Regions from separate parts of the Pseudomonas palmensis genome, predicted to be linked through region 2. Evidence: predicted binding sites of a transcription regulator. Region 2 holds the regulator's gene; the other holds the start of a gene.
What was found. The regulator sigma-54, encoded in region 2, starts transcription at its own class of promoters, with help from an activator protein. The targets are predictions, from matches to a motif close to ANTGGCATNNANNTTGCTNT.
Positions count from the first base shown of each region.

Region 1: ACPRTJ_RS02215 (flagellar basal body rod protein FlgF) is a predicted target of sigma-54. The motif match lies at 2,446-2,465, and genes of this name have one in related genera.

Region 1 is NZ_CP187958.1:497,202-501,338, forward strand. It holds gene ACPRTJ_RS02200 (flagellar basal body P-ring protein FlgI) at 1-53, opposite strand, end outside; gene flgH (flagellar basal body L-ring protein FlgH) at 66-761, opposite strand; gene flgG (flagellar basal-body rod protein FlgG) at 815-1,600, opposite strand; gene ACPRTJ_RS02215 (flagellar basal body rod protein FlgF) at 1,646-2,386, opposite strand; gene ACPRTJ_RS02220 (hypothetical protein) at 2,579-2,770, opposite strand; gene flgE (flagellar hook protein FlgE) at 2,843-4,137, opposite strand, start outside.
Region 2 is NZ_CP187958.1:1,082,736-1,086,872, forward strand. It holds gene lptC (LPS export ABC transporter periplasmic protein LptC) at 1-353, shown strand, start outside; gene lptA (lipopolysaccharide transport periplasmic protein LptA) at 340-864, shown strand; gene lptB (LPS export ABC transporter ATP-binding protein) at 865-1,590, shown strand; gene ACPRTJ_RS05080 (RNA polymerase factor sigma-54) at 1,779-3,272, shown strand; gene hpf (ribosome hibernation-promoting factor, HPF/YfiA family) at 3,355-3,663, shown strand; gene ptsN (PTS IIA-like nitrogen regulatory protein PtsN) at 3,676-4,137, shown strand, end outside.

The DNA.
Region 1 (4,137 bases), 590 kb from region 2:
AACGCGGTGGACAACAGGACAGTCGCGGCAATCAGCTGCTTGATGTTGAACATGATCATCCGAACCTAGAAAGGCCAAAGCGGGCTGATGAAGAAGCGGTCCAGCCAACCGGGCTGGCTGGCATCGGCAAACGAGCCGGTGCCCGAATAGGTGATGCGCGCATCGGCGACCCGGGTCGACGGCACGGTGTTGTCGGTGGCGATGTCGTCGGCGCGTACCATGCCGGCAATACGCACCAGCTCGTCGCCGGTGTTGAGGGTCATCCACTTCTCGCCGCGTACCGCGATGATGCCGTTGGGCAGCACGTCGGCCACGGTGACGGTGATCGAACCGGTCAGGGTATTGCCCTGGGCCGCCTTGCTGTCGCCCTTGGTGGCGCGGTCGCCGCTGTAGCCGGCGCTGAGGCTCAGGTCACCGTCGCCAAACGGATTGTTGGTGTTGACCCCGGCACCGAACAGCGAGGTCAGGCCAAGCTCAGCCTTGCTGTTCTTGGCGATCTGCGAGTTGGCGTTCTTGCTCGCCTGGGTACGCTCGTTGAGCGTGATGGTGATGATGTCGCCCACCCGGAACGCCTTGCGGTCGCTGTACAGGTTCTGCTCGAAACCGGCCTGGTAGATGGAGCCGTTGTTGGCCGCTGCAGGCAGGGGTGTACGCGGCAACACAGGCGCGTAGTACGGGTCGTTGGGCTTTGGCGTCGGCGCGACGCAACCGGCCAGCAACACCACCCCACCCAGGGCGAATACGGACAACAAACGGCTCATGACTCTGACCTCACGGTGTAACAGGCGCCGCATCAGCGCCCCTGGGGCTTCACTTACAGGTTCTGGGTAACGAACGAGAGCATCTGGTCGGCGGTGGAAATCACCTTGGAGTTCATCTCGTAGGCACGTTGGGTGGTGATCATGTTGACCAGCTCTTCCACGGTGCTGACGTTGGAGTTTTCCAGGGTCTGCTGCAGGGTGGTACCGAAGCCGTTCAGGCCCGGCGTGCCGATCTGTGGCGCACCGCTGGCGGCGGTTTCCAGGAACAGGTTGTTGCCCATGGCCTGCAGGCCGGCCGGGTTGATGAAGTCGGCGGTCTGGATGTTGCCGATGATCTGCGCGGCCGGGTTGCCGGCGGTGGTGATCGATACGGTGCCGTCCTGGCCCACGGTGAAGGTCTGCGCGTCTGGCGGCACGACCACGGCAGGCTCCAGGGCGAAACCGTTGGCGGTGACCACCTGGCCATCGGAGTTCAGGTGGAAGGTACCGTCACGGCTGTACGAAACGGTGCCGTCTGGCTGCAGTACCTGGAAGAAGCCGCGACCGTTGATGGCCATGTCCAGCGGGTTCTCGGTGGTTTGCAGGCTGCCGGTGCTGAAGTTTTTCTGGGTGCCGACGATGCGCACACCAGTACCCACCTGCAGACCCGATGGCAGCTCGCTGTCCTGGGTCGACTGGGCACCTGGCTGGCGCTTGATCTGGTAGAGCAGGTCCTGGAACTCGGCACGATCACGCTTGAAGCCGGTGGTCGAGACGTTGGCCAGGTTGTTGGAAATGGTGGTCAGGTTGGTGTCCTGGGCGGACAAACCGGTTTTACTGACCCAAAGAGCCGGAAGCATGCTGTTCTCCTCGTGCGCCTGTTTTACGGCGCTACGTCTGTGTAATTAGCCGATTTGCAAAACCCGAGCCATGGCTTCGTCGCCTTCCTTGGCCGTGGTCATCATCTTGACGTGCAGTTCGAATTGACGGGACAGCGCCAGCACCGAGGTCATTTCCTCGACAGCGTTGACGTTGCTGGCTTCCAGGAAACCGGACACCACCTGCACGTTGGCATCGGCATCGGCAGGCTGGCCGCTCTTGGTGTGGATCATGCCGTCCAGGCCCTTGTTGAGGGTCTTGACGTCGGGGTTGACCAGCTTGATGCGATCGACCTCGGCCATCACCCGCGGGCCTTCACCCATGGCGCGAATGCTGATGGTGCCGTCCTGGCCGATCTCGACCTTCTGCTCAGGCGGCACGGCAATCGGGCCACCATTGCCCATCACCGGCATGCCGTTGCCCGCGCGCAGCACGCCCAGGGCATCGATGTTGAGGCTGGCGGTACGCACGTAGGCTTCGCTGCCATCCGGGGCCTGCACGGCGATGAAGCCGTCGCCACCAATGGCGATGTCCAGGTCGCGGCCGGTCTCCTGCATGGCACCGGGGCTGAAATCGGTGGCAGGACGTTCGGTCATGGCATAGGCACGCGCCGGAAAGCTGTCACCAAACACCGGCATCGAGCGCGCCTGCTCCAGGTCGCGCTGAAAGCCGCTGGTGGAAATGTTCGCCAGGTTGTTGGCATGCGCCCGTTGCGCCAGTGCGTTCTGGCTGGCACCGGTCATGGCCACGTAAAGCATCTTGTCCACAGATCATCCTCCGCTGCGCTGGCGAACACTTGCCGTTCACCGCTGCTTTGCCGGTCACTCAAGCAAGTTTCAAACCAACTCTGCAAAACAGGGGTAAAGCCCCGTCAATGCGGGGGCTGGAGCACAGGCCAGCGCCTGCGCGTGCGATGCACCGTCGAAAATACGGCGCCAGCTTGCCGCTAGCGGCAAACCTCAGTTGTCACGGCAAGCGCCATTGTTGAAAGGCCCGGCAAACCGACGCCAGCCCTCGCCCGGCGAAACCTGCGAACAGACGAGCCGGCCATCGGCCTGGCTTTCCCAGCGATACCAGGCGGCCATGTCGGCGCCGACCTGCACAGCCACCACCAGCAAGGCGAAGCCCACGATTGCGAGTGCGCACTTCATTTCTACTGCCTCCGAAACAACGAACCCCTTCCGAGAAAGGGGTTCGTCCATGCTCATTCCATCAGGCGATCATCAGGTCATCTGGATGATGGTCTGCATGATGGTGCTTTCGGTAGAGATGGTCTTGGAGTTCGCCTGGAAGTTGCTCTGCGCCTTGATCAGCTCGACCAGCTCCATGGTCAGGTTGACGTTGGACGCTTCCAGTGCGTTGGACTCGATCGAACCCAGGGTACCGGTCTTCGGCGTGTCGATGCCCGGGATGCCCGAGGCGTAGGTCTCTTTCCAGCGGGTACCACCCAGCTGCTCCAGGCCCTGCTCGTTGGCGAAGCTGGCAATCGCGACCTGGCCGATGGCGCGGGACTGCTGGTTGCTGAAGCTGGCGAACATCACACCGGTGGAGTCGATGCTCAGGCTGGACAGGATGCCGGTGGCATAGCCGTCCTGCGCCTGGGACATGCGGGCAGTGTCGGTGTTGTACGACGTGGTGCTGGTCATGTTCATACGGATGCCGTCGGCATTGCCGGCCGAACCGTTGGATGCCCACTTGTCGGTGGCCTTGTCGTAGGACGCCGGCACCCAGCCTTTCATGGTGAAGTTGTTGTTGACCACGGTGAATTCGGAGCCCGCCGGGTGACCGGTATTGTCGGCAGTCATGGCCTTGACACTGCCATCAGGATTGAAGCTGATGGTGCCGGACAGTGGCTTGGTGCTGGCAGGGTCGAACGGGTTGCGACCATCGACCAGCGTGTAGGTGGTCCACTGGTTGTCGCCGGTCTTGCGATAGAACTGCTCCATCGTGTGCTCGTTGCCCTGACTGTCGTAGATCTTGGTCGGGAACGATTTGGTGTAGGTGCTCTCGTCCGAAGGGTCGAACGTCTTGTTGTCCACCAGCACCGGCGGCGTGCTGTCATCCAGTACCTGCAGCGGGATCGACGGCGCCGAGGAGTTCAGGTTGATGCCCTGATCGATCAGCGTGGTGGTCTTTGGCGCCAGCGCGGAGGTGTCGATCTTCAGGTCGGTCAGCACGCCCTTGATGATCTTGCCGTTGACGTCGGCCGCGTAACCTTGCAGACGGATACCGTCCGAGGTCACCACGTAGTTGTCCTTGTTGGTCTGGAACGCACCGGAACGGGTGTAGCTCAGCGAGCCGTTGTCGCTCAGGACGAAGTAGCCCTGGCCCTGGATACCCATGTCCAGTACGTTGCCGGTGTTGTTGATGTCACCCTGACCGAACTGCTGGGAGACTGCAGCCAGACGCACCCCGTTGCCGACGGTCTTGCTGCCCACGCCCAGTTTGCTGGCCGAGTACACATCGGCGAACTCGGCGCGCGAGGCCTTGAAGCCGGTGGTCGAAACGTTGGCGATGT
Region 2 (4,137 bases):
ACCTCAAGGCCAGCGAAGTGACGCTGCTGACCACGCCGGACCTCAACATGTACCGCGGTACCGCCTACCCGTGGCACGTGCAGAGCACCCGCGGCGAGGTCAACCCGGACGGCACCGAAGTGGAACTGATCGACAACGTGCGGGTTGCCCGCACCGACGACCAGAACCGCGAAACCATCATTACCACCACCCGCATGACAGTCTTCCCGCAGAAGCAATATGCGCAGACCGAGCAAGCCGTTAGAATCGACGGCGCCGGTGGCACAACTACGGGCAAGGGAATGAAAGCGTATCTGAAAGACGGCAGGATGAACCTGCTGTCCAACGTAAGAGGACAGTATGAGGCTCGTTAAAACCCTCCCCTTTTTGCTCAGCCTGAGCGCAGCACTGGGAAGCGCGAGCGCCTGGGCCCTGCCGAACGACCGTGATCAGCCTATCCGTATCCAGGCTGACCAGGCTCAACTGGATGACAAGAAAGGCGTTGCCACCTATACCGGTGACGTGATCATCACCCAGGGCTCGATGATGATCAAAGGCAACACCGTGACCATCACCCGCACTGCCTCCGGCGATATCGACGTCGTGACCTCGGTGGGCAACCTGGCCTACTTCGAGCAGCAGCAGAGCGCAGCCAAGCCGGACAAGATGCAGGGCTACGGCAAGACCATTCAGTACAATGCGCCACAGAACCGCATCGTGCTGATCGACCGCGCCAAGGTCATTAATGAAGGCAACACCACCGAAGGCGAGAAAATCGTCTACGACACGGTGAAGCAGATCGCTACCGCTGGTCGCGGTGGCAAAGTCACCGAGTCGCGTCCGCGCATCGACATGGTGATCCAGCCGAAGAAGAAGGCCGAGTAGATGGCAACCCTCAAAGCCCAGCACCTGGCCAAGGCCTACAAAAGCCGGCAAGTCGTGCGTGATGTCAGCCTGTCCATCGACAGCGGCCAGATCGTCGGCCTGCTCGGCCCCAACGGCGCCGGCAAGACCACCTGCTTCTACATGATCGTCGGCCTGGTACAGGCCGACCAGGGCCGCGTGCTGATCGACGACCTGGACGTCAGCCACCAGCCCATGCATGGTCGCGCACGTGCCGGCATCGGCTACCTGCCGCAGGAAGCCTCGATCTTTCGCAAGCTGTCGGTGGCCGACAACATCATGGCGATCCTCGAGACCCGCAAGGAGCTCGACCGCGATGGTCGCCGCAAGGAGCTTGAAAGCCTGCTGCAGGAATTTCACATCAGCCACATCCGCGACAACCTGGGCATGAGCCTGTCCGGTGGTGAGCGGCGCAGGGTGGAGATTGCCCGGGCACTGGCCACCGCGCCCAAGTTCATCCTGCTCGACGAACCTTTCGCCGGTGTCGACCCGATCTCCGTGGGCGACATCAAGCAGATCATCCACCACCTCAAGGCCAAGGGCATCGGCGTGCTGATCACCGACCACAACGTCCGTGAAACCCTGGATATCTGCGAGACCGCCTACATCGTCAACGATGGCCAGTTGATCGCCGAAGGCGATGCACAGACCATCCTGGCCAACGACCTGGTGAAAGAGGTGTACCTCGGCCACGAGTTCCGCCTGTAAGCTGCGGCACATGGCTGAACATGGCGCTGCCTGGGCGCTGGCAAATGGCTCCACCCGGGGTTAATTGTTCCAGCGCTCTAGGCAAACGCTTTGATTTCAGGCATATAATTTGCTTAAAGTTGGCGCCTCTCGCGCCCTTGTAGTAGATGGCGCCTGTGCGCCGGCGAATAAGGTGTTAAGCCCCAGCCATGAAACCATCGCTCGTCCTAAGAATGGGCCAGCAACTGACGATGACTCCTCAGTTGCAACAGGCTATCCGACTGCTCCAGCTCTCCACCCTGGACCTGCAACAGGAAATCCAGGAGGCGCTGGAGTCCAACCCGATGCTCGAACGCCAGGAAGAAGGCGAGGATTTCGACAACAGCGACCCGATGGCCGACAACGCCGAGACCAAGCCGGTTGCCGAACCTCAGGAGAGCAGCTTCCAGGAGTCCGCCCCCACGGTGGACAACCTCGAAGAAGGCGAATGGAACGAGCGCATCCCCAACGAACTGCCGGTCGACACGGCCTGGGAAGACATCTACCAGACCAGCGCCAGCAGCCTGCCCAGCAATGACGATGACGAGTGGGACTTCACCACCCGCACCTCTGCCGGCGAGAGCCTGCAGAGCCACCTGCTGTGGCAGCTCAACCTGGCACCGATGTCCGACACCGACCGGCTGATTGCCGTGACGCTGATCGACTGCATCAACAACCAGGGCTATCTCGAGGAAACCCTCGAAGAGGTGTGCGAGTCGTTCGACCCGGAACTGGACATCGAACTCGACGAAGTCGAGGCCGTGCTGCACCGTATCCAGCAGTTCGAGCCCGCCGGCATCGGTGCCCGCAACCTCAGCGAATGCCTGCTGCTGCAACTGCGCCAGCTGCCGCCGCGTACGCAGTGGATGGCCGAGGCGCAGCGCCTGGTCAGCGACTACATCGACCTGCTCGGCAGCCGCGACTACAGCCAGCTGATGCGTCGCATGAAGCTCAAGGAAGACGAACTGCGCCAGGTCATCGAACTGGTACAGAGCCTCAACCCGCGCCCCGGCTCGCAGATCGAGTCCAGCGAAGCCGAATACGTGGTGCCCGATGTCATCGTGCGCAAGGATTCCGACCGCTGGCTGGTCGAGCTGAACCAGGAAGCCGTGCCGCGCCTGCGGGTCAACCCGCAATACGCCGGCTTCGTGCGTCGCGCCGACACCAGCGCCGACAACACCTTCATGCGCAACCAGTTGCAGGAGGCGCGCTGGTTCATCAAGAGCCTGCAGAGCCGCAACGAGACGCTGATGAAGGTGGCCACGCAGATCGTCGAGCACCAGCGCGGCTTTCTCGACCACGGCGACGAGGCGATGAAACCGCTGGTACTGCACGATATCGCCGAGGCGGTGGGCATGCACGAGTCGACCATTTCGCGGGTGACCACGCAGAAATACATGCACACCCCGCGCGGCATCTACGAACTGAAATACTTTTTCTCGAGCCACGTGAGCACCTCCGAGGGCGGCGAATGCTCGTCCACGGCGATCCGCGCGATCATCAAGAAACTGGTCGCGGCTGAAAATCAGAAAAAGCCATTGAGTGACAGCAAGATCGCTGGTTTACTGGAGGCACAAGGCATCCAGGTAGCCCGTCGCACCGTCGCCAAGTACCGCGAGTCCCTTGGCATTGCACCGTCGAGCGAACGCAAGCGATTGATGTGACATCCCCTGAGATGTGCCACCGCAATTCAGTGGCAGGCGCAACACCTGCCTCTTATGCACCGGCAACAAAAGGAGAAGCTGTATGCAAGTCAATATCAGTGGACAGCATGTAGAAGTCACTCCGCCACTGCGCGAGTATGTCGAGCAGAAGCTGAAACGACTGGAGGGTCACTTCGACAAGATCACCAACGTGACGGTGATCATGAAGGTCGAAAAGCTTCAGCAGAAAATTGAGGCTACCTTGCAGATCCCGGGCGGCGAAGTGGTTGCCAACGCCGAACATCAAGACATGTATGCAGCGATCGACGCCCTTACCGACAAGCTCGACCGCCAACTGAAAAAACACAAGGAAAAACAGCAAAGCCTCCTGCAAGGTGCAGCGGCCCGCTGATCCCCCCCACCCATGATCCGACTAGAAGATATCCTGACCCCCGGCCGTTCCCTCGTGAACGTGCCGGGCGGCAGTAAAAAGCGTGCGCTCGAACAGATTGCCAATCTGATCGGCAAGGAAGTACCCGAGCTGGACACCCAAACCGTGTTCGAGAGCCTGATCGCCCGTGAAAAACTGGGTTCGACCGGCTTCGGCAATGGTATCGCCATCCCGCACTGCCGCTTGAAAGGTTGTGAAAAACCGGTAAGCGCCCTGCTGCACCTGGACGCTCCCATCGACTTCGACGCCATCGATGGCGCTCCCGTCGACCTGCTGTTTCTGCTGCTGGTCCCGGAAGCCGCCACCGATGCGCACCTTGAGCTGCTGCGCCAGATCGCCAGCATGCTCGACCGCAAGGACGTGCGCGACAAACTGCGCGCGGCCACCGATAGCCAATCCCTGTACCAGGTCGTACTGGACGTGCAAAACGGGCAC